Regions from separate parts of the Streptomyces sp. NPDC016459 genome, predicted to be linked through region 2. Evidence: riboswitches for the same ligand, from Rfam matches in the RefSeq annotation. Region 2 holds a riboswitch; each other region holds the start of a gene.
The links. Region 2 has a riboswitch for thiamine pyrophosphate ahead of thiO (glycine oxidase ThiO). Riboswitches for the same ligand answer to the same signal wherever they lie in the genome.
Positions count from the first base shown of each region.

Region 1: it holds a riboswitch for thiamine pyrophosphate, as region 2 does, so the genes downstream of both, ABZ567_RS27300 (thiamine ABC transporter substrate-binding protein) here and thiO (glycine oxidase ThiO) in region 2, are expected to answer to the same signal.
Region 3: it holds a riboswitch for thiamine pyrophosphate, as region 2 does, so the genes downstream of both, thiC (phosphomethylpyrimidine synthase ThiC) here and thiO (glycine oxidase ThiO) in region 2, are expected to answer to the same signal.

Region 1 covers NZ_JBEYCR010000015.1:54,335-63,887, forward strand. The annotation lists gene ABZ567_RS27295 (iron ABC transporter permease) at 1-1,574, opposite strand, end outside; gene ABZ567_RS27300 (thiamine ABC transporter substrate-binding protein) at 1,613-2,692, opposite strand; TPP riboswitch at 2,809-2,919, opposite strand; gene rlmN (23S rRNA (adenine(2503)-C(2))-methyltransferase RlmN) at 2,949-4,055, opposite strand; gene ABZ567_RS27310 (phosphatidate cytidylyltransferase) at 4,137-5,231, opposite strand; gene frr (ribosome recycling factor) at 5,231-5,788, opposite strand; gene pyrH (UMP kinase) at 5,883-6,647, opposite strand; gene tsf (translation elongation factor Ts) at 6,812-7,648, opposite strand; gene rpsB (30S ribosomal protein S2) at 7,749-8,675, opposite strand; gene ABZ567_RS27335 (M23 family metallopeptidase) at 8,932-9,381, shown strand; gene ABZ567_RS27340 (helix-turn-helix domain-containing protein) at 9,401-9,553, opposite strand, start outside.
Region 2 covers NZ_JBEYCR010000001.1:323,919-333,471, forward strand. The annotation lists gene ABZ567_RS01430 (NAD(P)/FAD-dependent oxidoreductase) at 1-467, shown strand, start outside; gene ABZ567_RS01435 (hypothetical protein) at 750-1,565, opposite strand; gene metF (methylenetetrahydrofolate reductase [NAD(P)H]) at 1,620-2,537, opposite strand; gene thiE (thiamine phosphate synthase) at 2,689-3,342, opposite strand; gene ABZ567_RS01450 (Rv2175c family DNA-binding protein) at 3,445-3,810, opposite strand; gene ABZ567_RS01455 (FAD-dependent oxidoreductase) at 3,854-5,068, opposite strand; TPP riboswitch at 5,162-5,275, shown strand; gene thiO (glycine oxidase ThiO) at 5,273-6,454, shown strand; gene thiS (sulfur carrier protein ThiS) at 6,451-6,651, shown strand; gene ABZ567_RS01470 (thiazole synthase) at 6,657-7,451, shown strand; gene pknB (Stk1 family PASTA domain-containing Ser/Thr kinase) at 7,484-9,400, shown strand; gene ABZ567_RS01480 (deoxyribonuclease IV) at 9,407-9,553, shown strand, end outside.
Region 3 covers NZ_JBEYCR010000004.1:200,999-210,551, forward strand. The annotation lists gene hisC (histidinol-phosphate transaminase) at 1-108, opposite strand, end outside; gene ABZ567_RS13335 (LacI family DNA-binding transcriptional regulator) at 501-1,607, shown strand; gene ABZ567_RS13340 (metallophosphoesterase) at 1,857-3,305, shown strand; gene ABZ567_RS13345 (hypothetical protein) at 3,472-4,128, shown strand; gene thiC (phosphomethylpyrimidine synthase ThiC) at 4,223-6,010, opposite strand; TPP riboswitch at 6,004-6,138, opposite strand; gene ABZ567_RS13355 (YibE/F family protein) at 6,210-7,568, shown strand; gene ABZ567_RS13360 (SsgA family sporulation/cell division regulator) at 7,668-8,111, opposite strand; gene ABZ567_RS13365 (helix-turn-helix domain-containing protein) at 8,249-9,019, opposite strand; gene ABZ567_RS13370 (DUF5326 family protein) at 9,257-9,475, opposite strand.

The DNA of each region.
Region 1 (9,553 bases), on a different contig from region 2:
AGCAGCAGCAGGGACACCGCGCACACCACCATCAGGATCGTCGAGAGGGCCATCGCCTGGCCGTAGTTGAGCTCGCCGGGCCGCCCGAGGAGCCGGGCCACCGCCACCGGGAGCGTCGGGCTCTCGGGCCGGGCGATGAAGACCGTCGCACCGAACTCGCCGAGCGAGACCGCGAAGGCGAACCCGGCGGCGATGAGCAGCGCCCGCCGCACCAGCGGCAGGTCCACCTCCCGCCAGGCCCGCCACGGCGAGGCGCCGAGCACGGCCGCCGCCTCCCGCAGCCGCTCGTCGACCGCGCGCAGCACCGGCAGCATCGTCCGTACGACGAAGGGGACACCGACCAGGGCCTGCGCGAGGGGCACGAGGATCCAGCTGGCCCGCAGGTCGAACGGCGGTTCGTCCAGGGTGATGAGGAAACCGAAGCCGACGGTCACGGCGGACACCCCGAGCGGCAGCATCAGGAGCGCGTCGAAGCCGCGTACCAGCCGGCCTGCCCGCCGGGTGAGCGCCGCCGCCGCGAGCCCGCCGATCAGCACCGCGATTCCGGTGGCGGCCACCGCGTACCGCAGCGAGTTCCCGATCGCCTCCAGGGGCGGTACGAGGAAGGTGCCGGACTCGTCGAGCGAGCCGAGCGCCCGGTAGTAGCCGAGGCCGTAGCCGCCGGACCCGGCGAAGGACCGCTCCACGAGCACCCCGAGCGGGAGCAGGATCAGCAGCGCCACCGAGACGAGGACGCCTCCGAGCAGCGCCCACTGCCCGGCGCCGCGCGGCCGGCGCGCGGTCCGCTCCGGCGGTACGAGCCGCAGCGCCGTCTCCCGCCTCCGTACCGTCCGGGCGTGCACGGCCAGGATCGCGCCGACCGCCACGAACTGGACGAGGGTCAGGACGGCGGCCGTCGGCAGGTCGAGCAGCCGGGCGGTCTGGCGGTAGATCTCCGCCTCCAGGGTGGAGTAGGCGTCCCCGCCGAGGATCTGCACGACGCCGAAGGAGGTGAAGGTGAAGAGGAAGACCATCAGGGCGGCCGCCGCCACCGCCGGCACGAGGGCGGGCAGCGTCACCGTCCGCCAGGCCGTCAGACGCGAGGCGCCGAGGACCCGGGCGGCCTCCTCCTGGCGCGGGTCCAGCTGGGACCATAGCCCGCCGACGGTCCGTACGACGACCGCGTAGTTGAAGAAGACATGGGCAAGGAGGATCGCCCACACACTCGTGTCGAGCCGCAGCCCCCACAGCTCGTCCGTCAGACCGTTCCGGCCGACGAGCGCGAGGAACGCGGTGCCGACCAGGACCGTCGGCAGCACGAACGGCACCGTCACCACGGCCCGCAGCACGCCCTTGCCGGGGAAGTCGAAGCGGGCGAAGACATACGCGCCGGGCAGCGCGACGAGCAGCGTCAGCGCCGTGGAGGCGAGCGCCTGCCACGCCGTGAACCCGAGCACGTCGAGGATGTCCGGCCGGCTCAGCGTCTCGCCGATCCGCCCGAACCGCCACGCCCCGTCGGGCCGCAGCCCCCGCTCGACGATCGAGACGACCGGCCAGGCGAAGAAGACCCCGAAGAACGCGGCGGGCAGGGCCATGAGCCCCAGCCGCGCCGCGCTCCCCCGCAGGTCGCGCGTCACTTCAGGACGAGCGACGACCACTGCTGGATCCACGGGTCACGCTTCTCTGCGATCTTCTCGGGCGCCATGGTCTGCGGCCTGTCGATGACCACGCCGTGCTTCGTGAAGAGCTCCGGCAGGGCGGCGTCCTTCGCCACCGGGTTCACGAACATCTGGAGCGGCATGTCCTCCTGGAACTCCTTCGAGATCAGGAAGTCGATCAGCGCCTTGCCGCCGACGGGGTTCTTCGCCCCGTTCAGGAGGCCGGCGAACTCGGTCTGCCGGAAGCAGGTGCCGGTGGAGACGCCGGTCGGCGCCACCTTCGGCTGCGGCTCGCCGTACAGCACCTCGACCGGCGGGCTGGAGGCGTACGACACGACGAGCGGCCGGTCGCCCTCGGCCTGCTTGCCGCCGGCCGAACCGGAGAACTCCTGGTTGTAGGCGAGCTCCCAGCTGTCGACGGTCTCCACACCGTTGGCCTTGAGCTTCGTCCAGTAGTCCTGCCAGCCTTCGTCGCCGTACTTGGCGGCCGTACCGAGGAGGAAGCCGAGGCCCGGGGAGGACCGCTCGGGGTTCTCGACGACGAGCAGGTCCTTGTACGCCGGCTTCACCAGGTCGTCGAAGGTCTGCGGCGGCGCCAGCTTCTTGTCGGCGAAGTACTTCTTGTCGTAGTTGACGCAGATGTCGCCGGAATCGATCGGCGTGACCCGGTGCTCCTTGTCGAGCCGGTACGCGGCCGGGACGCGGTCCAGGCCCTTCGCCTCGTACGGGACGAAGATCCCGTTGTCGAGGGCGCGGGACAGCAGGGTGTTGTCGACGCCGAAGAAGACGTCACCCTGCGGGGAGCCCTTGGTCAGGATCTCCTTGTTGACGGCCTCGCCCGCGTCCCCGCTCTTGAGGACCCTCACGGTGAAACCGGTCTGCTTCGTGAACTGCGCGAGCACCTCCTTGGAGGCGTTGAAGGAGTCGTGGCTGACGAGTGTCACGGTCTTCGGAGCGGGCGCGCCGGACGCGCCCGCGGCGTCACGGACGTCGTCCGTGCCGCAGGCGGTGAGGGCGGTGACGCCCAGGGCCGCGAGGAGCGCGGTGGCCGCCATCCTCTTGGTGCTCACGGAGATTTTGGTGCTCACTGAGATTTCCTCCTGGGTATGACCAGGAAGAGACGCGGCCCTGCCCACGACCGGCGGACCGGACGCGGGCAGGGCGCAACAGCTTGAGTTAACGACCGAACTTCCTACCCAGAATGACCTGGGCAAGGTTCAGAGGGTCTGCGGTCCTACGGTGACCGCACTCTCAGCGCTGTGGCGCTCCCCTGTCGGAATATGGAGATGTGTTCGAGCTCAGAGTACAAGGTCAGCGTTCGGCGGCGGCCAGCTGTCCACAGGCACCGTCGATCTCCTGGCCCCGGGTGTCCCGGACGGTCACCGGGACGCCATGGCGGGCGATGGCCTCGACGAAGGCCTTCTCGTCCTCGGGACGGGACGCGGTCCACTTCGAACCGGGCGTCGGGTTCAGCGGGATCAGGTTGACGTGCACCCGTCGGCCCTTGAGGAGTCGGCCGAGAAGGTCACCTCGCCAGGCCTGGTCGTTGATGTCCCGGATGAGCGCGTACTCGATGGAGATCCGGCGTCCGGACTTCTCCGCGTACTCCCAGGCCGCGTCGAGGACCTCCCGCACGTTCCAGCGGGTGTTCACCGGCACCAGGGTGTCCCGCAGCTCGTCGTCCGGGGCGTGCAGCGACACCGCGAGCCGGCACTTGAAGCCCTCGTCGGAGAAGCGCAGCATCGCCGGCACCAGACCCACGGTGGAGACGGTGATCCCGCGCTGGGAGAGGCCCAGACCGTCCGGCTCGGGATCGGTGAGCCGCCGGATGGCGCCGACGACCCGCTTGTAGTTCGCGAGCGGTTCTCCCATGCCCATGAACACGATGTTGGAGAGCCGCGCCGGTCCCCCGGGCACCTCGCCGTCGCGCAGGGACCGCATGCCGTCGACGATCTGGTGCACGATCTCGGCGGTCGACAGGTTCCGGTCGAGCCCGGCCTGCCCGGTCGCGCAGAACGGGCAGTTCATCCCGCAGCCGGCCTGCGAGGAGATGCACATGGTCACCCGGTCCGGGTAGCGCATGAGCACCGACTCGACGAGCGTGCCGTCGTGCAGCCGCCACAGGGTCTTACGGGTGGTGTCGTCGTCGCACGAGATGTGCCGCACCACGGACATCAGATCGGGAAGCAGCTCCCCGGCCAGCTTCTCCCGCGAGGCGGCCGGGATGTCCGTCCACTCGGCGGGATCGTGCGCGTACCGCGCGAAGTAGTGCGTGGACAGCTGCTTGGCACGGAAGGGCTTCTCGCCGATCGCGGCGACGGCCTCCTTCCGCTCGGCGGGCGTGAGGTCGGCCAGGTGCCGCGGCGGCTTCTTGGCTCCGCGGGGGGCGACGAAAGTGAGTTCTCCGGGCTTGGGCATGGTGATACCAGTGTCGCAGAGATACGAAGAAGGGCCCGCCGCCCCTGTGGACAACGAGCCCTTCACGTGAAGAACCGCAGGTCAGGCGGTACCGACGAACAGCGCGAGCAGCAGCCACACCACTGGTGCCGTGGGCAGCAGGGAGTCGAGGCGGTCCATGATGCCGCCGTGGCCCGGAAGCAGCGTGCCCATGTCCTTGATGCCCAGGTCCCGCTTGATCATCGACTCGCCGAGGTCGCCGAGCGTCGCGCTCGCCGCCACCGCGAGACCGATGATCAGGCCCTGCCACCAGATGCCGTCGTCGATCAGGAACTCCATGCACAGAGCTCCCGCCGCCATCGCGAACGTCACCCCGCCGACCAGACCCTCACGGGTCTTGCCGGGGCTGATCCGCGGGGCCAGCTTGTGCTTGCCGAAGCGCCAGCCGATCGCGTACGCCCCGGTGTCGCTGACCACGGTCAGGAGCAGGAAGGTCAGCACCCGCTGCGGACCGTCCTCGGCGGTCAGCAGCAGCGCCACGAAGGTCGCGAGGAACGGCACGTAGAACGCGGCGAACACGCCCGCCGTGACGTCCTTCAGATAACCCCCGGGAGGCTCCGTCATCCGCCACACCAGCACGGCGAGCGCCGTCAGCGCCATCGCCACCCAGGCGCCCTCGGCACCCCGGACGTAGCCGGCGACGACCATCGCCGCGCCGCCGACCGCGAGCGGGACCAGCGGAGCCTTGATCGCCTTGCGCTCCTGGAGGCGGGAGGTCAGCTCCCAGAGACCGACCACCACGGCGACCACGATCACCCCGACGAACGCCGGCTTCCAGATGAACAGCGACGCGAAGACGACGGTGCCGAGACCGACCCCGACCCCTATGGCCGCGCCCAGGTCGCGCCCCGCGGTCTTCTTCTTCCGGGGTGCGGGCGGCGGAGGCGGGGCGGGGCTGTGCATGGGCTCCTGCGGGTGCTCGTGCGGCGTCTCCTCACGGAACAGGGGACCGCTCGGGTGAGCGGCCCCCCGTCCGTGACCGTCCTGGAATCCGCCGGCGGGAACGTCGGGCACGATGGGCATGGGCCGAGTCTGCGCCGCCAGATGCCGATCGTATGCGGGACCCGCCGGGACGGGCCCCTGGTCGGGTCCCCTACTGCCGGAACCGGCCGGGGCCCCCCAGGAAGAGTCGTTCATCAGACCTCGAGCAGCTCGGCTTCCTTGTGCTTGAGCAGCTCGTCCACCTGCGTGACGTACTTCGCGGTGGTGTCGTCGAGCTCCTTCTCGGCGCGGCGGCCCTCGTCCTCGCCGACCTCACCGTCCTTGACGAACTTGTCGATGGTCTCCTTGGCCTTGCGGCGCACCGAGCGGATCGAGATCTTCGAGTCCTCGGCCTTGGTCTTGGCGACCTTGATGTACTCCCGGCGGCGCTCCTCGGTCAGCTCCGGGAAGACCACCCGGATGATGTTGCCGTCGTTGCTCGGGTTGACGCCGAGGTCCGAGTCCCGGATCGCCTGCTCGATGTTGCGCAGCGCGCTCTTGTCGAACGGGGTCACCACGGCCATCCGGGGCTCCGGGACGGAGAAGGACGCCAGCTGGTTGATGGGGGTGATGGCGCCGTAGTACTCAGCCACGATCTTGTTGAACATCGCCGGGTGCGCACGGCCGGTGCGGATCGCGGCGAAGTCCTCCTTGGCGACCACGACCGCCTTCTCCATCTTCTCCTCGGCCTCGAGGAGGGTCTCTTCGATCACCACATGCTCCTGCGTGTCGTCGCGTTGTGTCCTGCACGGTGTACGACCGGCAGGGCTCTGTCCAGCCCCTTGCGGGGCCGTTCCCCGGTTCGGGTCAGGCCCGGGTGCCCTGGTCGCTCACGAGCGTGCCGATCTTCTCACCCTTCACCGCGCGAGCGATATTGCCCTCGGTGAGCAGTTCGAAGACGAGGATCGGGAGGTTGTTGTCCCGGCACAGGGTGATGGCGGTGGCGTCGGCGACCTTGAGGTTGCGGGCGAGCACCTCGCCGTACTCCAGTGCGTCGAACTTGACCGCGTCGGGGTTGGCCTTCGGATCGGAGTCGTAGACGCCGTCCACACCGTTCTTGCCCATGAGCAGGGCCTCGGCGTCGATCTCCAGCGCACGCTGGGCGGCGGTGGTGTCGGTGGAGAAGTACGGCATGCCCATGCCCGCACCGAAGATGACCACGCGGCCCTTCTCCAGGTGGCGCACGGCGCGCAGCGGGATGTACGGCTCGGCGACCTGGCCCATGGTGATGGCGGTCTGGACGCGTGAGTCGATGCCCTCCTTCTCCAGGAAGTCCTGGAGGGCGAGGCAGTTCATCACGGTGCCGAGCATGCCCATGTAGTCGGAACGGGCCCGGTCCATGCCGCGCTGCTGGAGCTCGGCGCCGCGGAAGAAGTTGCCGCCACCGATCACCACCGCGATCTCCGCGCCGTCGCGGACGACCGCCGCGATCTCACGCGCGATGGCGTGCACGACGTTGGGGTCGACACCCAGGCCGGTACCGCCGGAGAAGGCCTCTCCGGACAGCTTCAGCATGTAGCGCCCGGCCGTCCTGCCGTTGTTGTCGTCGCCCTGTACGGCGCCCTGGTTCATGGAGATCTCCTCGTGCACATACGAAGGAGGCCATTGCCTTGGGTCCTCGCGGTTTCCCGTACGGCAATGGCCTCCTGTCAGATCTGCGGTCGTCCTGCGCGTGCGCCGACGACTGCCTCAGACCCTACCGGGGGGTCCGGTGTCCGTCGCGTCAGCGTACGGACTCAGATGCCGACCTTGATGCGGGTGAAGCGCTTCAGGGTGACACCGGCCTCGTCCAGGATCTGCTGGACGGACTTCTTGTTGTCAAGGGCGTACGGCTGACCGAGCAGCGTCGCGTCCTTGAAGAAGCCGTTCACGCGACCCTCGACGATCTTCGGGAGCGCGGCCTCGGGCTTGCCCTCGGCGCGGGTGGTCTCCTCGGCGACGCGACGCTCGGTCTCGACGACCTCGGCCGGGACGTCCTCACGGGTGAGGTACTTCGGCGCGAAGGCGGCGATGTGCTGGGCGACACCCTTGGCGACGGCGGCGTCGGCCTTGTCGAACTCGACGAGGACACCGATCTGCGGCGGGAGGTCGGGCATCGTGCGGTGCATGTACGCGTAGACGAAGCCGTCGGCGTACTGCGCGAAGCGGTCCAGGACGATCTTCTCGCCGAGGTTGGCGTTGGCCTCGTCGACGAACGCCTGCACGGTCTTGCCGGCCTCGATCTCGGAGGCGAGCAGCGCCTCCAGGTCGGCCGGGGAGGTGGCGGCGACGTGCGCGGCGAGCTGGTCGGCGACGGCCTGGAACTTGTCACCCTTAGCGACGAAGTCCGTCTCGCACTTCAGCTCGACGAGGACACCGGAGGTGTTGTCGTCGGCGATGAGGGAGACCACGGCACCGTTCTCGGCGGAGCGGCCCTCACGCTTGGCGACACCCTTCTGGCCCTTGATGCGCAGGGCTTCGACGGCCTTGTCGACGTTGCCGTCGGCCTCGTCGAGGGCCTTCTTGCAGTCCATCATGCCGGCGCCGGTGAGCTCGCGGAGCTTCTTGACGTCAGCGGCGGTGTAGTTCGCCATGAGTCTGTTTCTCTCTCGAAGTCTGAAAGATCGGGCGGGTCTACGGGTGGACGGCGGGGGCTTTGGGGCCCCCGCCGTCGTCACCCGAAGGTCCGGAAGGTCAGGCCTGCTCGGCGTCCGCGGCCGGAGCCTCGGCCGGAGCCTCGGCAGCCTCGGCGGCGGGGGCCTCGGCGGCGTCCTCGGCCGGAGCCTCGACGGCCTCGGCGGCAGGGGCCTCGGCGGCGGGGGCCTCGTCCGAGTCCGCCTTCTTCTCACCCTCGAGCAGGTCGCGCTCCCACTCGGCGAGCGGCTCGCCCTGGGCCTTCTCGCCCGGCTTCGAGTCGCCGGTCGCGGCGCCGGAACGGGCGATGAGGCCCTCGGCGACGGCGTCGGCGATCACGCGGGTGAGCAGGGTGACGGAGCGGATCGCGTCGTCGTTGCCCGGGATCTTGTAGTCGACCTCGTCGGGGTCACAGTTGGTGTCGAGGATCGCGACGACCGGGATCTTGAGCTTGCGCGCCTCGCCGACGGCGATGTGCTCCTTCTTGGTGTCCACGATCCAGACGGCGCTGGGCACCTTGGACATCTCGCGGATACCGCCGAGGGTCTTCTCCAGCTTGGCCTTCTCGCGGGAGAGGACCAGGAGCTCCTTCTTGGTGAGGCCGGACGCGGCCACATCCTCGAAGTCGATCTGCTCGAGCTCCTTGAGGCGCTGCAGACGCTTGTAGACGGTGGAGAAGTTGGTGAGCATGCCACCGAGCCAACGCTGGTTGACGTAGGGCATGCCGACGCGCGTCGCCTGCTCGGCGATGGCCTCCTGGGCCTGCTTCTTCGTACCGACGAACATGATGGAGCCGCCGTGCGCGACGGTCTCCTTGACGAACTCGTAGGCGCGGTCGATGTACGACAGCGACTGGAGCAGGTCGATGATGTAGATGCCGTTGCGCTCGGTGAAGATGAAGCGCTTCATCTTCGGGTTCCAGCGACGGGTCTGGTGACCGAAGTGGACGCCGCTTTCCAGCAGCTCCCGCATCGTGACGACGGCCATGGCCGTATCTCCTTGGGTTTCTCGGTTATGTCCTGACGCCCCGACGCGCCGTGCCACAAGGGACCGAATGGCGCTGCCACCGACCGGTGAGGGCTTGGTGGCGGGGCGTGCGAAGTCGACCCGGTGACCCGGGTCGCCATAGGAAGTGTACGGGACCCCGGGAGCGGCGGGTGACGGCTCTGTCCACAAGCTGCGGGTGGTCCACAGAAACCGTCCGGACCCCTGCGGACCGGGTGGTGCCGGGGAGCCTTTCCGTATGCACTTCACGGCACTGATCCTCATGCTCGGGCTGCTGTGGCCCGTGGGCCCTCCGCCGCCGGAGATCCTGCGCGGCTGGCAGCCCCCGGCCGGCCCTTACGCCCCCGGGCACCGCGGCGTCGACCTGGCCGCGCCACCGGACACCCCGGTCCTGGCCCCGACCGCCGGGACGGTCACCTTCGCGGGCCCGGTCGGCGGCCGCGGCGTCCTCACCCTCACCCTTCCGGGTACGGGCCTCCCGCCGCTCCGCACGACCTTCTCCCCGGTGACCCCTCTGGTGGCGAAGGGCACTCAGGTCCGGCCGGGCGCCCCGATCGCCCGGGTCGCCCCCGGCACACACTGCCCGGAGACCTGCCTCCACTGGGGGCTGCTGCGCGGCGACACCTATCTGAACCCTCTGGTCCTGATCCGAAGAGCCCCGTCCCGCCTGCTGCCGACGGGCGACTGAACGGGAAGGGGCCGGGAGCTCAGGCCGGGGTTCCGTTGACGCCGTGGAGGGCCATCGTGACCGCCGCCTCGGCGATCTCGGCCGGGTGCTCGGCGGCGCCGAGTTCGATACGGCGGACGGCGGCATCCACGACGCCCTGGAGGAGCATGGCGCCGAGGCGGGGCTGAGGCTG
Region 2 (9,553 bases):
CGGTCCACCGCACCGTCGTGCACGGGGACGGCGAGCGGCCGACGGTGACCGTGCTGCGCCCGGACGACCCGGCGCTGCGCCCCGGCGCGGACCACGAGTCGGTGACGGTCACGGCGACGGTTCCCACGTCTCCGGAGCGGGACGCGGCCGCGTGGGAGGCCTTTGCCGGGCGGATGGCCGAGGCGGCGGGGCGGGCGGTGCCCAGGCTGCGGGAGCGGGTGTTGTGGCAGCACGTCCGCACGCCGGAGGACGTACGGCGGGACACCGGCGCCGCCGAGGTGCCGGGGCCCGCGCTCGCCGGGGCCGGCGGGCGGCTGCTCCCGGCCGACAACCGCTCCCCGCTGCCGGGCCTCTGGTTCGCGGGCGGCTGGTCCCACCCGGGCGGCGGACTCGCCCACGCGGGCATGTCGGGCGCGCTGGTGGCGGGCTTCGTCGTGGAGGGCGCGGACTTCCGCGGCTCCCAGTAGAGGGCGGCAGGGCACACCGGGCCGTGCGGGGAGGCTCAAGGACGCGCTGGGGCGTTTGGGGGGCGCCGGAAGCGCCGGGCCGTGCGGCAAGGCCTCCATGACGCGCCGGGGTCGTGCGGGGCGCCGGAAGCGCCGGGCCGCATGAGAGGGCCGCCGGAAGCGCCGGGCCCTGCGGGGAGGTCTCAGAAAGCCCCGGGGTTCGGGCCGGGCCTTCCCCCGGGGCGGCAGGACGCGCCCGGCCGTCCGGGGGGCCACCGGACCCGCCGGCGCCCCCGCGGTCACTCAGTAGCGGTACTGCTGCTGGTCGTCCTGGTGCGGCTCGTAGCCGTACGGGTCCGGGGTCCCCGGCTGCTGCGGCGGGGGCACCGGCTCGGTGTCGCGCTGCTGCGGGACCCAGACCCCGCCGGGCGGCGTGTCGTAGGAGTACGGGGCGGCGTACGGGTCGGCGTAGTACGAGCCGTACTGCTGGCCGTCCGTGCCCGGCCCGATGTACGGGTCGGAGTAGGCGGCGTACTGCTGCTGCGCGGCGGCGGCGCCGTAGTCGTAGGCGGGCTGCTGGTCGTAGGCCGGCGCGTAGGGGTCGTACCCCGTGTCGTAGCCGGTGCCGTGGCCGGCCTCGTGGCCCGTGGCGGCGTGAGCCGTGTCCTGGCCCGTGTCGTAGACCCCGTACTGGCCGGTGTCGTCGGGCATCGGCAGGGGTTCGTAGACCGCGGCTGGCTGAGCGTCCTCGCCCTCCGGTACGGCGTACGAGGGGTCCTCGCCGCCGTAGGCGAGCTCGGTGACCTCAAGGGTGGGCCCGGACTGCGCGGAAGGGCCGGACCTGCGGCGACGGCTCGCGCCCGGATTGCCGCCGATCGCCCAGCCAGTGGAGAAGCCACGGCGGAAGGACAGCGTCACGTACGTCTGGCCGACGGCGAAGGCGACCGCCCCGGCGATGATCACCGTCACCGAGGGCAGCAGCACGCCCAGGACCACGCCGAGGAAGCCACAGAAGGCGAGCACCCGCCAGCGCAGCCGCGCCTTGTACTGGAGGAGCACCTCCCCCAGCAACCACAGTGCGACCACTCCGAACGCGATGTAGAGGACCGTCCACCCCATGCCCCGCCGCCCCTCTCCACGGTCACCGCCGCGGGTCGGGGCGGGTACGACCGGTCACGACTGCTGGTGCAGTCCGAGATTCTCGTAGATCTCGAGCGTCGCGGTGGAGCTGTTCAGCGTGATGAAGTGCAGTCCGGGGACACCCTCGGAGAGCAGCCGCGCGCAGAACTCCGTCGCGAACTCGATACCGATGGAGCGTACAGCGGTGGGATCGTCCTTGACGGCGAGGATGCGCTCTTTCACGTCGTCGGGGAAGGCCGCGTTGCTCAGCTGGGGCAGCCGGCCGAGGGTCTTCACGTTCACGACGGGCATGACCTCGGGGATGATCGGGGTCTCGCAGCCCGCCTTCGCGGCGCTGTCGCGCAGCCGCAGATAGTTCTCCGGGTCGAAGAACATCTGGGTGATCGCGTAGTCGGCGCCCGCGCGGCACTTGTCCACGAAGTGCCTGATGTCCGTGTCCCAGTCGGTGGAGCGGGGGTGCATCTCCGGGAAGGCGGCGACGCCCACGCAGAAGTCGCCCGACTCCTTGATGAGCCGGACGAGGTCGGCCGCGTACCGGACGCCCTCGGGGTGTTCGACCCACTCGCCGAGCGGGTCGCCGGCCGGGTCGCCTCGGAGCGCGAGCATGTTGCGGATGCCGGCGTCGGCGTACTGGCCGAGGACGTTGCGCAGCTCGGCGACCGAGTGGTCGACGGCGGTGAGGTGGGCGACCGGGGTGAGCGTGGTGTCGGAGGCGATCTTCTGGGTGGCCTTCACGGTGCCGCCGCGGGTGGAGCCGCCGGCGCCGTAGGTCACGGAGACGAAGCTCGGTCCGACCGCCTCGACCCGGCGCAGTGCGTTCCAGAGGCCCTGTTCGCCCTTCTCGGTCCGGGGCGCGTAGAACTCGAAGGAGTACGACGTGCCGCCGGAGGCGAGGATCTCGCGGACCGTGCGGGCGCGGTCCGAACGGACGGAAGCGGTACCAAGGGCCATACCGGCAGGTTAGACGGGGTGCGGCGGGCGGCGTACACGGTGTCCGGCTGATGGACACCGTTTCGGACAGCCGGCGGGGCGCGTCCTTGGACGAACCGCCGAGTTCCGCAGGGCGGGCGCGCCGGTCCCGGACGCCACCTCGGCCAGGCCCCTACTCCCCCGCGCGCTCCCGGACCCGCTTGGCGAGGGCGGCGGTCGCGGCCGCCGGGTCGTCGGCCTCGGTGATGGCCCGGACGACGACGATCCGGCGCGCGCCCGCGTCCAGGACCTCGTCGAGGTTGGTCTCGTCGATGCCGCCGATGGCGAACCAGGGCCGGTCCTGGGCCAGGCCCGCCGCGTACCGCACGAGGTCGAGGCCCGGTGCGTACCGTCCGGGCTTGGTCGGGGTGGGCCAGCAGGGGCCGGTGCAGAAGTAGTCGACGCCCGGTTCGGCGGCGGCCGCGGCCGCCTCGCTCTCGGCGTGGCAGGACCGGCCGATCAGGGCCTCGTCGCCGAGGATGGCGCGGGCGGCGGGCACGGGCAGGTCGCCCTGGCCCAGGTGGAGCACGTCGGAGGCGATGGCGTGGGCGACGTCGGCCCGGTCGTTCACGGCGAGCAGCCTGCCGTGGCGTCGGGCGGCGTCGGCGAAGACGGCGAGGTGCTCCAGCTCCTCACCGGCCTCCATGCCCTTGTCGCGGAGCTGCACGATGTCCACGCCGGAGGAGAGCACGGCGTCGAGGAAGGCGGGCAGGTCTCCCTGGCGCTTCCGGGCGTCGGTGCACAGGTAGAGCCGGGCGTCGGCGAGCCGCTCACGAGGCGTGGGCATGGGTGGGTTCCCCCCGTCGGTGTCGCCGGCGCCGCGGCGGCCGACCCCGCGAGGAGCCGGCCACCGCGACACCCGCTGGTGGTGTCTTCGGGCGTACGTGTGTCAGAGGGCGAGCGCCTGGGCGCGGCGCTTCACCTCCGTGCCGCGGTTCTCGCCGAGGGCCTGCGCGGGCGTGCCCGGCAGGCTCTCGTCCGGAGTGAAGAGCCACTCCAGCATCTCCTCGTCGGTGAAGCCGTCGTCCCGCAGCACGGTCAGGAGCCCGACGAGGCCCTTGACGATCTTGTCGCCCTGGATGAAGGCGGCGGGGATCTGCAGGGCGTTGTTCTCTCCACGGCGCACGGCGATCAGCTGACCTTCCTTGATCAGCTGCCGCACGCGCGTCACCTCGATGTCGAGCATCTCCGCGATGTCGGGCACGTAGAGCCAGGCGGGGACGAGCGCATCGATCTTTACGTCAATCTCGGTCACAGGACAAGCCTGCCATCCCGGGCTGACAGCCGGTAGTCGGGCCCTACGCGACTGCCGCCTTCAGGGGTACGGAGGGGTCCGCCGCGCGCGTGGGGTCCACGGCCGTCGCCGTCTCGATGAGCTTGCGGCCCTGGGCCAGGTCGCGGGGGCGGCCGACGGCGAGGAGGGCCACCGGCACGTCGGCCCGCAGCCAGAGCACGGACCAGGCCTCGTCGGCGGGATCGCCGCGCCAGAGCAGTCGGTCCGCGTCCGCGTGGTGGCCGGCGTACTGGACGAAGCGGCCGAACTGCTCGGACCAGAAGTACGGGACGGGGTCGTACGGCGTGTCCGCGGCCCCGGTGATCGCGGCGGCGACCGTGCGGGGGCCCTGTAGGGCGTTGTCCCAGTGGTGGACGAGGAGGCGTTCGCCGTAGCGGGCGGAGGGGAAGGAGGCGCAGTCGCCGACGGCGTACACGTCGGGCAGGGAGGTGCGCAGCCGCTCGTCAGCGGTGACGGCGCCGCCGGGGTCGAGGACGATGCCGGAGCCGGTGAGCCAGCCGGTGGCGGGGCGGGCCCCGATGCCGACCACGACGGCGTCGGCGGGGAGCTCGCGGCCGTCGGCGAGGAGGACGCGGCCGGGCTCGACGGTGTCCACGCGCGCATGGGTGAGGAGTTCGGCGCCGTGGGCCCCGTACCACTCGGCCATGGGGGTGGTGACCTCGGCGGGCAGTGCGCCGGCGAGGGGGCGGTCGGCGGCCTCGACCACGGTGACGGCGCAGCCCGCCTCGCGCGCGGCGGTGGCGAACTCGGCGCCGATCCATCCGGCGCCGACGACCACCACGGTGTGGCGCCGCTCCAGGACGGGTCCGAGGCGTACGGCGTCGTCGAGGGTCCGCAGCAGATGGACGCCGGGGACGCCCTCGGCGCCGGGCAGGGTGACCGGCTGGGCGCCGGTGGCGACGACCAGGATGTCGTAGCGGACGGGTCCGGCCTCGGTGTCGATCTCGTGGTCGGCGGCGCGCAGTCCTGTGACGTCCAGGCCGAGGCGGAGCTCGATGCCGAGGACCTCGAAGTCGACGTCGAAGGCGGAGTCCTCGGCCTTGCCGAGGAGGATGGCCTTGGAGAGCGGGGGCCGGTCGTAGGGCTGGTGGGGTTCGGCCCCGATGAGGGTCAGGGGGCCGGTGAAGCCCTGTTCACGCAGGGCGACGGCGGTCTGTACGCCCGCCATCCCGGCGCCGACGATCACGACATGCTGCTGGGCCTGCTTCTGCTCGCTCACCCGACCACCTTACGCATCTGACGAGCCATCAGGAATGCGGAGGCCAGGAGGGGTCTGTGGCCGCCTCGGGGACGGAGGCTAGTCTGGCGGGCGTAAAGCACTCGCGGGAGCCCGGACGCACCGGGCTGAGAGGGAGGCTGGGACGGCCTCCGACCGTACGAACCTGATCCGGGTCATGCCGGCGAAGGGAGGGGCTGGACGCCCATGCGTTCTTCCGATGTCTCCGACATCTCCGATGTCCTCGTGATCGGGGGCGGCATCGTCGGCCTGGTCACGGCCTGGCGGTCCGCCCGGCGCGGACTGCGCACCACCGTCGTCGACCCGGACCCCGGCGGCGGCGCCGCACGGGTCGCGGCCGGGATGCTCGCCGCCGTCACCGAACTCCACTACGGCGAGGAGACCCTGCTCGGGCTCAACCTCGCCTCCGCCGCGCGCTACCCCGCCTTCGTCGCCGAGCTCGAGGAGTCCACGGGGCACGACGTCGGCTACCGCGCCTGCGGCACCCTCGCCGTCGCCCTCGACGCCGACGACCGGGCCCACCTGCGCGAACTGCACGCCCTGCAGACCCGCTGCGGGCTCGCCTCCGAGTGGCTCAGCGGCCGCGAGTGCCGCCGCCTCGAACCCATGCTCGCCCCGGGGGTGCGCGGCGGGCTGCGGGTCGACGGCGACCACCAGGTCGACCCGCGCCGACTGGCCGCCGCGCTCCTCGTCGCCTGCGAGCGGGCCGGGGTGGTCTTCCACCGCGCCCTCGCGCAGAGCCTGACGGTGGTGCGGGACCGCGCGCGCGGCGCCGTGCTCGCCGGAGGCCGGGAACTGACGGCCGACCAGGTCGTCCTGGCCGCCGGAAGCCTGAGCGGGCGGCTCGCGGGCGTGCCGGCCGAGGCGCTGCCGCCCGTCCGCCCCGTGAAGGGCCAGGTGCTGCGACTGCGGGTGCCGGCCGCGTACGCCCCCTTCCTCTCCCGGACCGTCCGGGCCGTCGTGCGGGGCAGCCACGTCTACCTGGTGCCCCGCGAGAACGGCGAGCTCGTCGTCGGCGCCACCAGCGAGGAACTCGGCTGGGACACCACGGTGACGGCGGGCGGGGTGTACGAGCTGCTGCGCGACGCCCACGAGCTGGTCCCCGGGATCACCGAGCTGCCGCTCACCGAGACCGTGGCGGGCCTGCGCCCCGCGTCCCCCGACAACGCGCCGCTGCTCGGCCCCACCGCGCTTCCCGGTCTGCACCTGGCCACCGGGCACTACCGCAACGGGGTCCTGCTCACCCCCGTCACCGGCGACGTCATGGCCGAGGTCCTCACCACCGGCGTCCTCCCCGACGAGGCGCGCCCCTTCACCCCCCGCCGTTTCGCCCCCGCCCCTCCCGTACGTCAGGAGCAGCCCGCATGAACGTGTCCGTGAACGGAGAACCGCGCGAGCTCTCCGGCCCCCTCACCCTCGACGCCCTCGTCGCCACCCTGACCACGGCCCGCTCCGGGGTCGCCGCCGCCCTCAACGAGACGGTCGTGCCGCGCGGGCAGTGGCCGTCGACGCTCCTCGGCGAAGGCGACCGGGTCGAGGTCCTCACCGCGGTACAGGGAGGCTGAACGCGATGTCCGACGACACCTTCGTCCTCGGCGGTACGGAGTTCTCCTCGCGCCTGATCATGGGCACCGGCGGGGCGCCCAGCCTCGACGTCCTGGAGCGCTCGCTGACCGCCAGCGGTACGGAACTGACGACGGTCGCCATGCGGCGCCTGGACCCCACCGTGCAGGGCTCGGTCCTCTCCGTACTGGAACGGCTCGGCATCCGCGTCCTGCCCAACACGGCGGGCTGCTTCACGGCCGGCGAGGCGGTCCTGACCGCACGGCTCGCGCGGGAGGCGCTCGGCACCGACTGGATCAAGCTGGAGGTCGTCGCCGACGAGCGGACCCTGCTGCCGGACGGGGAGGAGCTCCTCGCCGCGGCCGAGACCCTCGTGGACGACGGCTTCACCGTCCTCCCCTACACCAACGACGACCCGGTCCTCGCACGGAAGCTGGAGGACGTGGGCTGCGCGGCGATCATGCCGCTCGGCTCCCCCATCGGCTCCGGGCTCGGCATCCGCAACCCGCACAACTTCCAGCTGATCACGGAGCGGGCGGGGGTGCCGGTGATCCTCGACGCGGGCGCGGGCACGGCGTCCGACGCGACGCTCGCGATGGAGCTGGGGTGCGCGGCCGTGATGCTGGCGTCGGCGGTGACCCGGGCGCAGGAGCCGGTCCTGATGGCGGCGGCGATGCGGCACGCGGTCGAGGCGGGGCGGCTGGCGTGGCGGGCGGGCCGCATCCCCCGCCGCCACTTCGCGGAGGCGTCCTCCCCGTCCGCCGGCCGCCCCCGCCTGGACCCGGAACGCCCGGCCTTCTGACCCCCCGCCCCACGGCTCGTAGACTCGTCGCCGTGGACACGACCCTTCAGGACCCCCTCGTCGGGCGGCTGCTCGACGGCCGCTACCGCGTCGACGCGCGCATCGCCGTCGGCGGGATGGCCACGGTCTACCGGGCCGTGGACACCCGCCTCGACCGCGTCCTCGCGCTCAAGGTGATGCATCCCGCCCTCGCGACCGACGCCGCCTTCGTCGAGCGCTTCATCCGTGAGGCGAAGTCCGTCGCCCGCCTCGCCCACCCCAACGTGGTCGGGGTCTTCGACCAGGGCGCCGAGGGTGCGTACGTCTACCTGGCGATGGAGTACGTCGACGGCTGCACCCTCCGAGACGTCCTGCGCGAGCGCGGCGCCCTGGCACCCCGCGCCGCCCTGGACATCCTGGAGCCGATGCTCGCCGCGCTGGGCGCCGCGCACCGGGCCGGCTTCGTGCACCGGGACATGAAGCCGGAGAACGTCCTGATAGGGGACGACGGCCGGGTCAAGGTCGCCGACTTCGGTCTCGTACGGACCGTGGGCTCGGCGACCGCCACCACCGGCTCGGTCCTCGGCACCGTCTCGTACCTCGCGCCGGAGCAGATCGAGCACGGCACCGCCGACACCCGCGCCGACGTGTACGCCTGCGGTGTCGTCCTGTACGAGATGCTGACCGGTGGCAAGCCCCATGGCGGCGACACCCCCGCCCAGGTGCTCTACCAGCACCTCCACACCGACGTGCCCGCCCCCTCGGCCACCGTCCCCGGCCTCGCCCTGGAGCTCGACGAGCTGGTCGCGGCGGCCACCGCCCGCCACCCCGATGTCCGCCCGCACGACGCCGTCGCCCTGCTCGCCCTCCTCCGGGAGGCCCGCGCCGCGCTCGGCGAGGAGCAGCTGGACGCCGTACCCCCGCAGGCCCGGCCGGGGGCCCGGGACACGGCTGAGGACCGGACCAGTGTGATCACCCGGCCCGTACCGGCCGCCGGGGCGGAGGACCCCCAGCCGGTGCTGCACACGAACCGGTTGCCCGCGCCGGAGCCCCCCGCTCCCTCGCCGCCGACCCGCCGCCGGCCCCCGCGCGGCCCCCTTCTGATCGTCCTCGGTGTCCTGCTCGTCCTCGGGCTCGGCGCCGGCGTCTGGTACATCAATTCCGGCCAGTTCACCCGGGTCCCCGCCGTCCTCGGCCAGACCGAGACGGTCGCGACGGAGCGGATCACCGACGCCGGTCTTGAGGTCGGCACGACGAAGCGCGCGTTCAGCGACGTGTACGAGCGCGGCACCGTCATGGCCGTCGACCCGGCTCCGGGCGAGCGCCTCCGGGGCAACGGCACCGTCACCCTGACCCTGTCCCGGGGCCCGGAGATCGTGAAGGTGCCCAACCTCAGGAACAAGCCGCTCGCCGAGGCCAGGCGCATGCTGGAGAAGGAGGGTCTGGCACCCGGGGTGACCTCCACCGCGTTCAGCGACTCCGTCGCCCGGGGCTCCGTGATCAGCTCCGACCCCGAGCCCGGCACCGAGCGTGCGCCGGACTCGGCCGTCGCCCTGGTGGTCAGCAAGGGCGCACCGATCGACGTACCCGATGTCACCGGCGAGACCGTCGGCGACGCCACGGCCCTCCTCCAGGAGGCCGGGCTCACCGTGCGGGTCGCCCCGGAGCGGGTCCACTCCCCCGAGGACGCCGGAGCCGTCGCCGCGCAGTCCCTCGCCGAGGGCAGCAGGGCCGCCGAGGGCGACGCCGTCACCCTCACCGTCTCGAAGGGCCCCAAGCTCGTCGAGGTCCCGGACGTCACCGGCGAGACCGCCGACGACGCCCGCGCGGCCCTGGAGGACGCGGGCTTCCAGGTGGAGGTCGAGAAGTCCTTCCCCTACCTCGGCGACACGGTCGCGGACCAGTCCGTGGAGGGCGGCGCGACCGCGCCCGAGGGCTCCACCGTCAGCATCACGATCAAGGGACTGTAGAGACTCATGCGCAACCCCGTCGGCGGGCACGTCCCGGTGGCCGGTGGCCTCGCCACGACCGGCCTCGGCTACGCCCGTGAACTCGGCGCCGAGGCCGTGCAGGTCTTCGTCGCCAACCCGCGCGGCTGGGCCACCCCGGCCGGCAACCCCGCC
Region 3 (9,553 bases), on a different contig from region 2:
GGCCACGGTGCCGCCCGCCGCCGGCCTGCCCGGCTTGTAGGTGGGGACGCCGTCCAGCTCGGCGCGCAGCTTGGGGCCGCCCGTACTCGTCCCGCTGGTCTCGCTCACTGTGTGGCCTCCTCGACCGTCCGTACCGCCAATGCTCCTCACCTTAAGAGGATTCACCCCCGCTGCGAATGGGCTGCGGACAACAGGACGGACACGCTGCGGACACGGCCGCCCCGAGCGGCCCGAAGAGGGGGGAGCGCGCATCGGGGTGGCGCGCGCGGGTGGCGAGCGCCGTGGCGCGCATCCCCCGTAGAGGTGAGTTGAGACCTCTTCGAGACCTCGCCCCCACGCCAGGCCTACGCCGTTCGGCAACCACAGGTCCCATGCGAAGAACCACAACTGCCTTGGATTCCCTGCCGATTGACCTCTTTCGATCATGCAGAAACGTGACTGTCAACGCGTGCATATGCGGCCGCCTCAACCGCCCCTCATCGCCCTACTATCGGCTCGCCATGACAGCAGCAGGGAAGCACCAGGTGAGCCGGGCACAGACCCGGGGAAGCCGGCAGGGCCGGGCGGGCATCCGGGACGTGGCCGCCGCCGCCGGGGTCTCCATCACGACAGTCTCCGACGCGCTCAACGGCAAGGGCCGACTCCCCGACGCCACCCGCCGGCACGTGCGCGAGGTCGCCGACCGGCTGGGCTACCGCCCGTCCGCGGCGGCCCGCACGCTCCGCACCGGGAAGTCGGGACTCATCGGCCTGACCGTGACCACGTACGGGGATGAACCTTTCACCTTCACCGAATTCGCGTACTTCGCGGAGATGGCCAGAGCAGCCACATCGGCGGCGCTCGCCCGGGGCTACGCCCTGGTCATCCTCCCCGCCACCTCCCGCCATGACGTCTGGTCGAACGTCGCCCTCGACGGCACCGTCGTCATCGACCCCTCCGACCACGACCCGGTCGTCACCGAACTGGTCCGCCAGGGCCTGCCCGTCGTCTCGGACGGACGCCCCGCCGGCACCCTCCCGGTGACCGCCTGGGTCGACAACGACCACGAAGCCGCCGTCCTCGACCTCCTCGACCATCTCGCCGACGCCGGCGCCCGCCGCATCGGACTCCTCACCGGAACCACCACCGACACCTACACCCGCCTGTCCACCACCGCCTACCTCAACTGGTGCGAGCGCGTGGGCCAGGACCCCGTCTACGAGGCCTACCCGGCGCACGATCCGTGCGCGGGCGCCGTCGCGGCCGACCGGCTGCTCGCCCGACCCGACCGGCCCGACGCCGTCTACGGCCTCTTCGACCCCAACGGAACCGATCTCCTCGCGGCCGCACGCCGCTACGGACTGCGCGTCCCGGACGACCTGCTGCTGGTCTGCTGCAGCGAGTCGACCGTCTACGCCACCACCGAACCGCCCATCACGACCCTCTCGCTCAAGCCCCGCCGGATCGGCACGGCCGTCGTGCAACTCCTCATCGACGCCATCGAGGGGACCGACGCCGACGGCCCGGTCGAGCAGGTGATACCGACCGAACTCATCGTCCGCACCTCCTCGCAGCGCCGTCCGCCCCGCACCACGGTCAGTCCTCCGCGCTCACCGGCGAAAGACTGAATCCCGCCCCTCCGATTCCGCCGTCCCCGTCCCTGCCCGTGGGCGGGGACGGCGAAACCGGCCACCGAACCGGCCTCAACCCTGGACTGGACCTTCTCAATTCGGGCGAAACAACCGATGAACCCGGAGTGGACCCGGATTCACCACCCCTGGTGCGTCACACAGGAGGAACCTCATTCCTATGATGGGCGCACGACACCGCGGACCTCCCCGACCAGGTCGGTCCGCGATGTGCAGGGCATCGCGACGGTGGTGGAGGGGTCCATGACTCAGGGGGCCGGGCAGGAGCCCGTGGTGCGCACGGCGACATTGCGTGACTTCCGCGTACCGCCGTACGCCCGGGTGCCCGTACAGGGCCATGCCACCGAACCGACAGCGACGGACGCCCAGCCGGCACCCGCGCCGGCCGGGAGCCCCGCCGCGCCCGCACCGCCCCCGCCGTCCGGGAGCCCCCACGCGCCCGCGCCGGCCGAGGCCACGCGCCCGGCCACCGCAGCGGGGACGGCCCCCGCGCCGCAGCCCGCGCCGCCAGGGCCCGATCCCGCCTCACCGCCGACCGCGCCGGCACCCGCACCCGCCGCCGCGCCCGCGCCTCCGCAGGCACCGCCCGCACCCGCGCCCACCGCGCCCATGCCCGCCGAGCCGACCCTCCATCTGGGACGCCGTGCCGCCCCCGCGTACGCCACCGCGGCCGGTTCCTCCATCGTCTCCGTCGCCACCGGCCACCCCGGCAACGCCTTCCCCGACGAGGCGATGCCCGAGGGCTACACGCCGACCGAGCGCGACCTCCCGGTCATCAACCGCGGCGACACCGTCCAGGTCCCGGTCCCCCCCGAGTCCGCCCCCGCCGGCGAGCCCGCCCCCGCGGGCGGCGAGGGACCCGGCCCGCTCTTCGTCGTCGGTGACGTCCACGGCTATCTCGACGAGCTCGTCGCCGCCCTGCACGCCCAGGGCCTCATCGACGAGAACGGCGGCTGGGCCGCGGGCAACGCCCGGCTCTGGTTCCTCGGCGACTTCACCGACCGCGGCCCCGACGGCATCGGCGTCATCGACCTCGTCATGCGGCTCTCCGCCGAGGCCGCCGCCGCCGGCGGCTACTGCAAGGCCCTCATGGGCAACCACGAGCTGCTGCTCATCGGCGCCAAGCGCTTCGGCGACACGCCAGTGAACTCCGGCGCCGGCACCGCGACCTTCCAGGCCGCCTGGCTGCTCAACGGCGGCCAGAAGCACGACATGGACCGGCTCCAGGACGTCCACCTCCAGTGGATGTCCCGGCTCGACGCCGTCGTGCGCGAGGACGACCACCTCCTGCTGCACTCCGACACCACCGCGTACCTCGAATACGGCGAGACCATCGAGGACGTCAACGACACGGTCCACGAGATCCTCAACCGCAACGACGCCGACGAGGTCTGGGACGTCTTCCGCAAGTTCACCAAGCGCTTCGCCTTCCGCGACGAAGGCGGCCCGCAGGCCGTCCAGGAACTGCTCTCCACCTACGGCGGTCGCCGGATCGTCCACGGCCACAGCCCGATCCCGTACCTCCTCGGCCAGGTCGGCACGGAGGACGGCGAGGGCAGCGCCGGCCCGGTCGTCGACGGTCCGCACGTGTACGCGGGCGGTCTGGCGATCGCCATGGACGGCGGAGTGACCATGGCCGGAAAGCTCCTGGTCGTCCAGCTCCCCCTGGACCGCTGAGGCATCACCCTGCGCATCCGCGAAAGGCGAATTCCGGAAACACCCTGTCAGCGTGTGGCACCCCCGTCCTACCATCAGGTGCATCCGTAGCAGGCTCTCCTCCGTTTCCGCCCGACCCACCGTGTTCCACGGCTGATCCGGGCCGACGGAGCATCGGGGGACGCACATGAACGTGGCTCCGCACCTGCTGACCGAGGACCGCGCCGAGTACGAGCGGATCCTCGACGACGCACTCAGCACCGCCCACGCACGCCCGGACCTCGCCGGGGCCGGGACCAGGCTCACGCTCGCGCAACTGCGCGCCCTGACGCTGAACGCGACGTCGCTGGTCACCAGCGCGGCGGCGAGCGAGTACGACCACTTCGTGAAGGTCCGCGAGCAGAACCGCGCCGCGCTCGGGGCCCGGCCACCGGTCCCTTCCGACCGTCCCGGCCCCGGCGCGGGCGTCGTCGCGATCTTCACCGTCCTGGTGCCCGTCCTCGCCGGGGCGGCCGCCGTCATACTCCTGCTGGTCGGCGCGGTCCTGCGGGCCCTCGCCCCCTCGCTGGTGTTCGGGGCGACGCTGCTGACCGCCGGCCTGGTCTTCGGCGCCGTGGCCGCGGCCGGACTGCTCTGCGCGGCCGCCGGGCTCCTCGTCACGGCCCTGCGCAACAGTCCGGCCGAGGTCAGCACGGGCGCCGCGCCGGACGACGAGCTGTCCCGCGCCCGGGAGGCCTGGCGCCGCGCCCTTCTCGAGCGCGGCATCCTCCCCTTCCTCCGCGACGTCCTCGCCGCCACCGCCCCGCCCACAGGCCCGTCCCCCGGCCCGCCCGTCAACCAGTAGGCCACCCCTCCCCGGCACGCCACCGGCCCGCGACTCCCCCGGGGTCGCGGGCCGGATCATGCGCCGGAAGGGTCAGGACAGGACCCGGAAGGCGTCAGTCCGCCAGCGGCAGGTAGACGCGATTACCACTCGCGGCGAACTCCTTGGACTTCTCCGCCATGCCGGCCTCGATCTCCTGCTGCGTACCGCCGTGCTCACGACGGATGTCATGCGAGATCTTCATGGAACAGAACTTCGGACCGCACATCGAGCAGAAGTGCGCGGTCTTCGCGGGCTCCGCCGGCAGCGTCTCGTCGTGGAACTCCCGCGCGGTGTCCGGGTCGAGCGCCAAGTTGAACTGGTCCTCCCAGCGGAACTCGAACCGCGCGTCCGAGAGCGCGTCGTCCCACTCCTGCGCGCCCGGGTGCCCCTTCGCGAGGTCCGCCGCGTGAGCCGCGATCTTGTACGTGATGACACCCGTCTTCACGTCGTCCCTGTTCGGCAGGCCCAGGTGCTCCTTGGGCGTGACGTAGCAGAGCATCGCCGTCCCCCACCAGGCGATCATCGCCGCGCCGATGCCGGAGGTGATGTGGTCGTACGCGGGCGCCACATCCGTCGTCAGCGGGCCGAGCGTGTAGAACGGCGCCTCCTCGCAGATCTCCTGCTGGAGGTCGATGTTCTCCTTGATCTTGTGCATCGGGACGTGCCCGGGGCCCTCGATCATCGTCTGCACGTTGTGGCGCTTGGCGATCGTGTTCAGCTCGCCGAGCGTACGCAGCTCCGCGAACTGCGCCTCGTCGTTGGCGTCCGCGATCGAACCGGGGCGCAGCCCGTCGCCGAGTGAGTACGTGACGTCGTACGCCGCCAGGATCTCGCAGAGCTCCTCGAAGTTCGTGTAGAGGAAGTTCTCCTTGTGGTGCGCGAGACACCAGGCGGCCATGATCGAGCCGCCGCGCGAGACGATGCCGGTCTTGCGGCGCGCGGTGAGCGGCACGTACGGCAGGAGTACGCCGGCGTGCACGGTCATGTAGTCCACGCCCTGCTCGGCCTGCTCGATGACCGTGTCCTTGTAGATCTCCCAGGTCAGCTCCTCGGCCCGGCCGTCGACCTTCTCCAGGGCCTGGTAGAGCGGCACGGTGCCGATGGGGACGGGGGAGTTGCGCAGGACCCATTCGCGGGTGGTGTGGATGTTGCGGCCGGTGGACAGGTCCATGACCGTGTCGGCGCCCCACTTGGTCGCCCAGGTCATCTTCTCCACCTCCTCCTCGATGGAGGAGGTGACGGCGGAGTTGCCGATGTTGGCGTTGACCTTCACCAGGAACCGCTTGCCGATGATCATCGGCTCGATCTCGGGGTGGTTGACGTTCGCCGGGAGCACCGCGCGACCCGCGGCGATCTCGTCCCGTACGACCTCGGGGGAGACGTTCTCCCGGATCGCCACGTATTCCATCTCCGGGCTGATCTCGCCCCGGCGGGCGTACGCGAGCTGCGTCACCGCCCGGCCGTCACGGCCCCGGCGCGGCAGGCGCGGGCGGCCGGGGAAGACGGCGTCGAGGTTCTTGAGCCCGCCGCCGCGCGGTGAGGTGTGCTTGATGCCGTCGTCCTCGGGGCGGGCCGGGCGGCCCGCGTACTCCTCGGTGTCGCCGCGGCCGATGATCCAGTTCTCGCGCAGCGGCGGGAGGCCCCGTCGTACGTCGGTGTCGACGGTGGGGTCGGTGTACGGGCCGGAGGTGTCGTACAGCGTGACGTCCTTGCCGTTGGTGAGGTGTACCTGACGGACCGGCACCCTGAGGTCGGGGCGCGAGCCCTGGACGTACCCCTTGTGCCAGCCCGGCGTGCGCTCGCCGTCGACAGAGGTGCCGTCCTGGTCGGAGGCAGGCGTGCGTGCGTCCTGAATGGTCATGAGACCGATCTCCCTACGCCGGCATTACCCGGTAACAGGTTCGGCGGTCGGCGCAGCCTCTTCCCGTACGCGCGTACGGTGATCAGCGCCCTCTCAGCCCGGTGCTCCGAGCTCCCGCGTGTGCAAAGGTGCCACCACGCTAGCGTCATCCCTGGCGTGCTGAACAGTGGGCCCCCGCCGTTCTTGCGATGATCGGTCGGTGACTTCCCCCGAGCAGACTCCCGAGCCGCACGGCCACGACCCCGGTCCCGGCCCCTCCCACGGGCACGGCCAGGGGCACGGCCACAGCCACAGCCACGGCCCCGCCGCCCCGGTGTCCCGGCACCTGCGCAAGGTCATCGCCGCCGTCCTGATCCCCTTCGCCACCGCCGTCGTGGTCGGCCTCGCGGTGCTGTGGCCGGGCGGCGCCCCGGCGCACGACCGCACCGGGGTCGGCTTCGACCGGCAGACCGAGCAGGGCAGGGTCGTCGCCGTCGAGCAGGTCGACTGCAAGGACGTGAACGCCGCGCAGGTCCCGCCGACCGGTGACACCTCCACCCCGGAGGGGCGCGAGGCCGTCGAGTCCCAGCAGGGCCAGTGCGAGAAGGCGACCGTCGAACTGGTCAGCGGCCCGGAGAAGGGACGCAGGTTCACCGAGATCGTGCAGCCGGACGCGCCCCGCCAACTGGACCGGGGCCAGGGGGTGGTGGTGGCGTACGCTCCCGACGCCCCGCGTGACCTGCAGTATTCGGTGACCGACGTGAACCGCAAGGTGCCGTTGGCGGTACTGGCCGGGATCTTCGCCCTCGTCGTCGTGCTCGTCGGCCGGATGCGCGGCGTAATGGCGCTCATCGCGCTCGTCGCGAGCTTCCTGGTGCTGACGTTCTTCATCCTGCCGGCGATCCTGGAGGGATCGAATCCGCTGGTGGTGGCGGTGGTCGGGTCGAGCGCAATCATGTTGATCGCCCTCTACATGTGCCACGGCCTCTCGGCCCGCACCTCGGTCGCGGTGCTCGGGACGCTGATCTCGCTGCTTCTGATCGGTCTGCTCGGCTCGCTCTTCATCGGCTGGGCCTCGCTCAGCGGCAACACCGACGACAACACCGGTCTGATCCACGGCCTGTACCCGGGCATCGACATGTCCGGCCTGCTCCTGGCCGGAATCATCATCGGTTCGCTCGGTGTGCTCGACGACGTGACGGTCACCCAGACCTCGGCCGTCTGGGAACTGCACCAGGCCGACCCGGGCATGGGGCCGCGCGCCCTGTACCGGGCCGCCATCCGGATCGGACGCGACCACATCGCCTCGGTCGTGAACACGCTTGTGCTCGCCTACGCCGGCGCCGCCCTCCCGCTGCTGCTGCTCTTCTCGATCGCGCAGAGCAGCATGGGGACGGTGGCCAACAGCGAGCTGGTCGCCGAGGAGATCGTGCGGACCCTGGTGGGGTCGATCGGCCTGGTCGCCTCCGTGCCGGTCACCACGGCGCTCGCGGCCCTGGTGGTCTCCGCCGACCGACCGGCTTCCGGGGGGACCCGGCCCGCGACGGCACGGGGCGGACGGCGCCGCCGCGCCAAGTGAGGCGTAGGAGCCACGTCATGGTGGGTGACGTACGAGCCCGAGGTGGTGGGCGACGTACGAGCCGCGTGGTGGCAGACGGACGAGGGGGTGGGCGCCGGTTCAGGCGGCGGGTCCCGCGCTCTCCTCGGCCAGGATCCGGCCGAGAGCGGCCTCCAGGTTGTCCTCGAAGTCGCCGAGGCTCCGTTCCTGACCGAGCGGGACGAGCTTGTCCGTACGGTCGAGGAAGGCGACGAGCGGCGGCGCGCTGGCCCGGAACAGGGCACGGTCGCCGCCGACCTGAAGCCGGATGGAGACGTCCGAGAGGCCTTCGGGCTCCGTCGGGGCGATGTGCACATCGCCGTCCCCGCTCGGCCGGGCGATGCCGTCGAGCAGCAGTTCCCGGCCGAACGCCCAGGTCACAGGAGCGTCCCCGGGAAGGTGGAAGGTCATCCGCACCGCGTAGGGATCCCGGGTCTCATATCGCAGTTCGACCGGGATCCTGAAGGAGAGCTCCTCGGAGACGAGGAAGCTCATCAGGACTTCCGCCTGAACGGACTCTCGCATCGTGTACCCCGCAGTAGATGGAGCAGTTGTGTAAACACAGCTGCTGAAAGCTGTGACCGAAACGGCCAGGAATGATCCCCCGTGCCCTCTTGACGCAATCGTGCTGTACGCGCTAGCAGATCACAAGGAGTGATTTTTCAGATACTGATAGAGAAAGCGAGGGAGTTGAAGAGCCGTCCGATCTCCGTGCGTAGTCGTTCGACTGCGGGGAGCAACTGTTCTTCCTGGTGAAGAGGGAGGGAAATGGCCATTGCGGCCGCCGCGGAGCCCGCGGTGATGGGGATCGCGGCACAGACCGTGCCGAGTGCATATTCCTGACGCTCCACCAGGGGCTCCATTCGCCCCAAACCATCCAAACGTTCCACAAGCATGCGGCGGTTACGCACAGTGAACGGGGTGATGGCTTCCACCGGATGCCGGTCGAGGTGGTCTTGACGAGATTTCACATCGAGTTGGCTCAGCAGACACTGACCGATCGCATGGGCGTGGGCGGTCTGCCGGAAATCGGCCCATTCCTCCACGGCGGGGGCGGCCGGAGTGTCGGCGACGGCGACGAGCTCGATCTCCCCCTCTCGATAGAGGGCGAAGTACACCGGCACACCGATCTCGTCCCGCCAGCGGGCAAGGGAGTCTTCGATCTTGATGCGACGATTCTGCACGGCTTCGCCGCCGGCCAGCCGGACGGCGGCCTCCCCCAGCACGAACACACCCTTCTCACGGCGCAGATAGCCCTCGTGCGTCAGGGTGCGGAGCAGGTGGTACGTGGTGGGCAGCGGGAGGCCCGTCTCACGGGCGAGCTGCTTGGCCGGCGCGCCGCCCTCATGGGAGGCCACGGCCTCCAGAAGTCTCAGCGCGCGCTGAACCGAGCCGATCAGGGTAGGCGCAGCCGTATGCGTAGCCGTGGCCAAAGGTCACCCCCAGGCGTGACGACGGATGCATCGCACCCGCCCGCGGGGGCCGCCCCCGCGCGCCCGCCGGGCCTGGGAAACCGCTGGTCAGTAGGGAGATCTACACCTGTAGTCCCCAAAGCGGCGGAGAGATCCCACTCTAAGGGCAGCCCCTGGGCCCCTGCCCTGTTTCGACCGGTGCGTTCCCCCGGCCGGGCTAATACCCTCCGTCGCCTCCATACCGATCAGTAGCTTGTGCTACCACTCCTCACGCGAGCGGCCGGAGGCGCTGAACTTCCTTACGACGTAGATCAGTCCGGCGACGAGGGCCACGAAGAGCAGCACCTTGAACAGCAGTCCGACCACGAAGGCCAGGACGCTGGTGATCAGCCCGCCGAAGACGAGCAGGGCGAGCGCCGGTATGGCGACCCACTTCACCCACCAGGGCATCCCCGCGAGAATCTCCTGTACGGCCATCGTCCTACCTCGCTCTCGAAGTCCGTTCCGCGCACTCCGCGCCGAACAACCTCAAGGCTAGGGGCCGGAAGAGGCCCA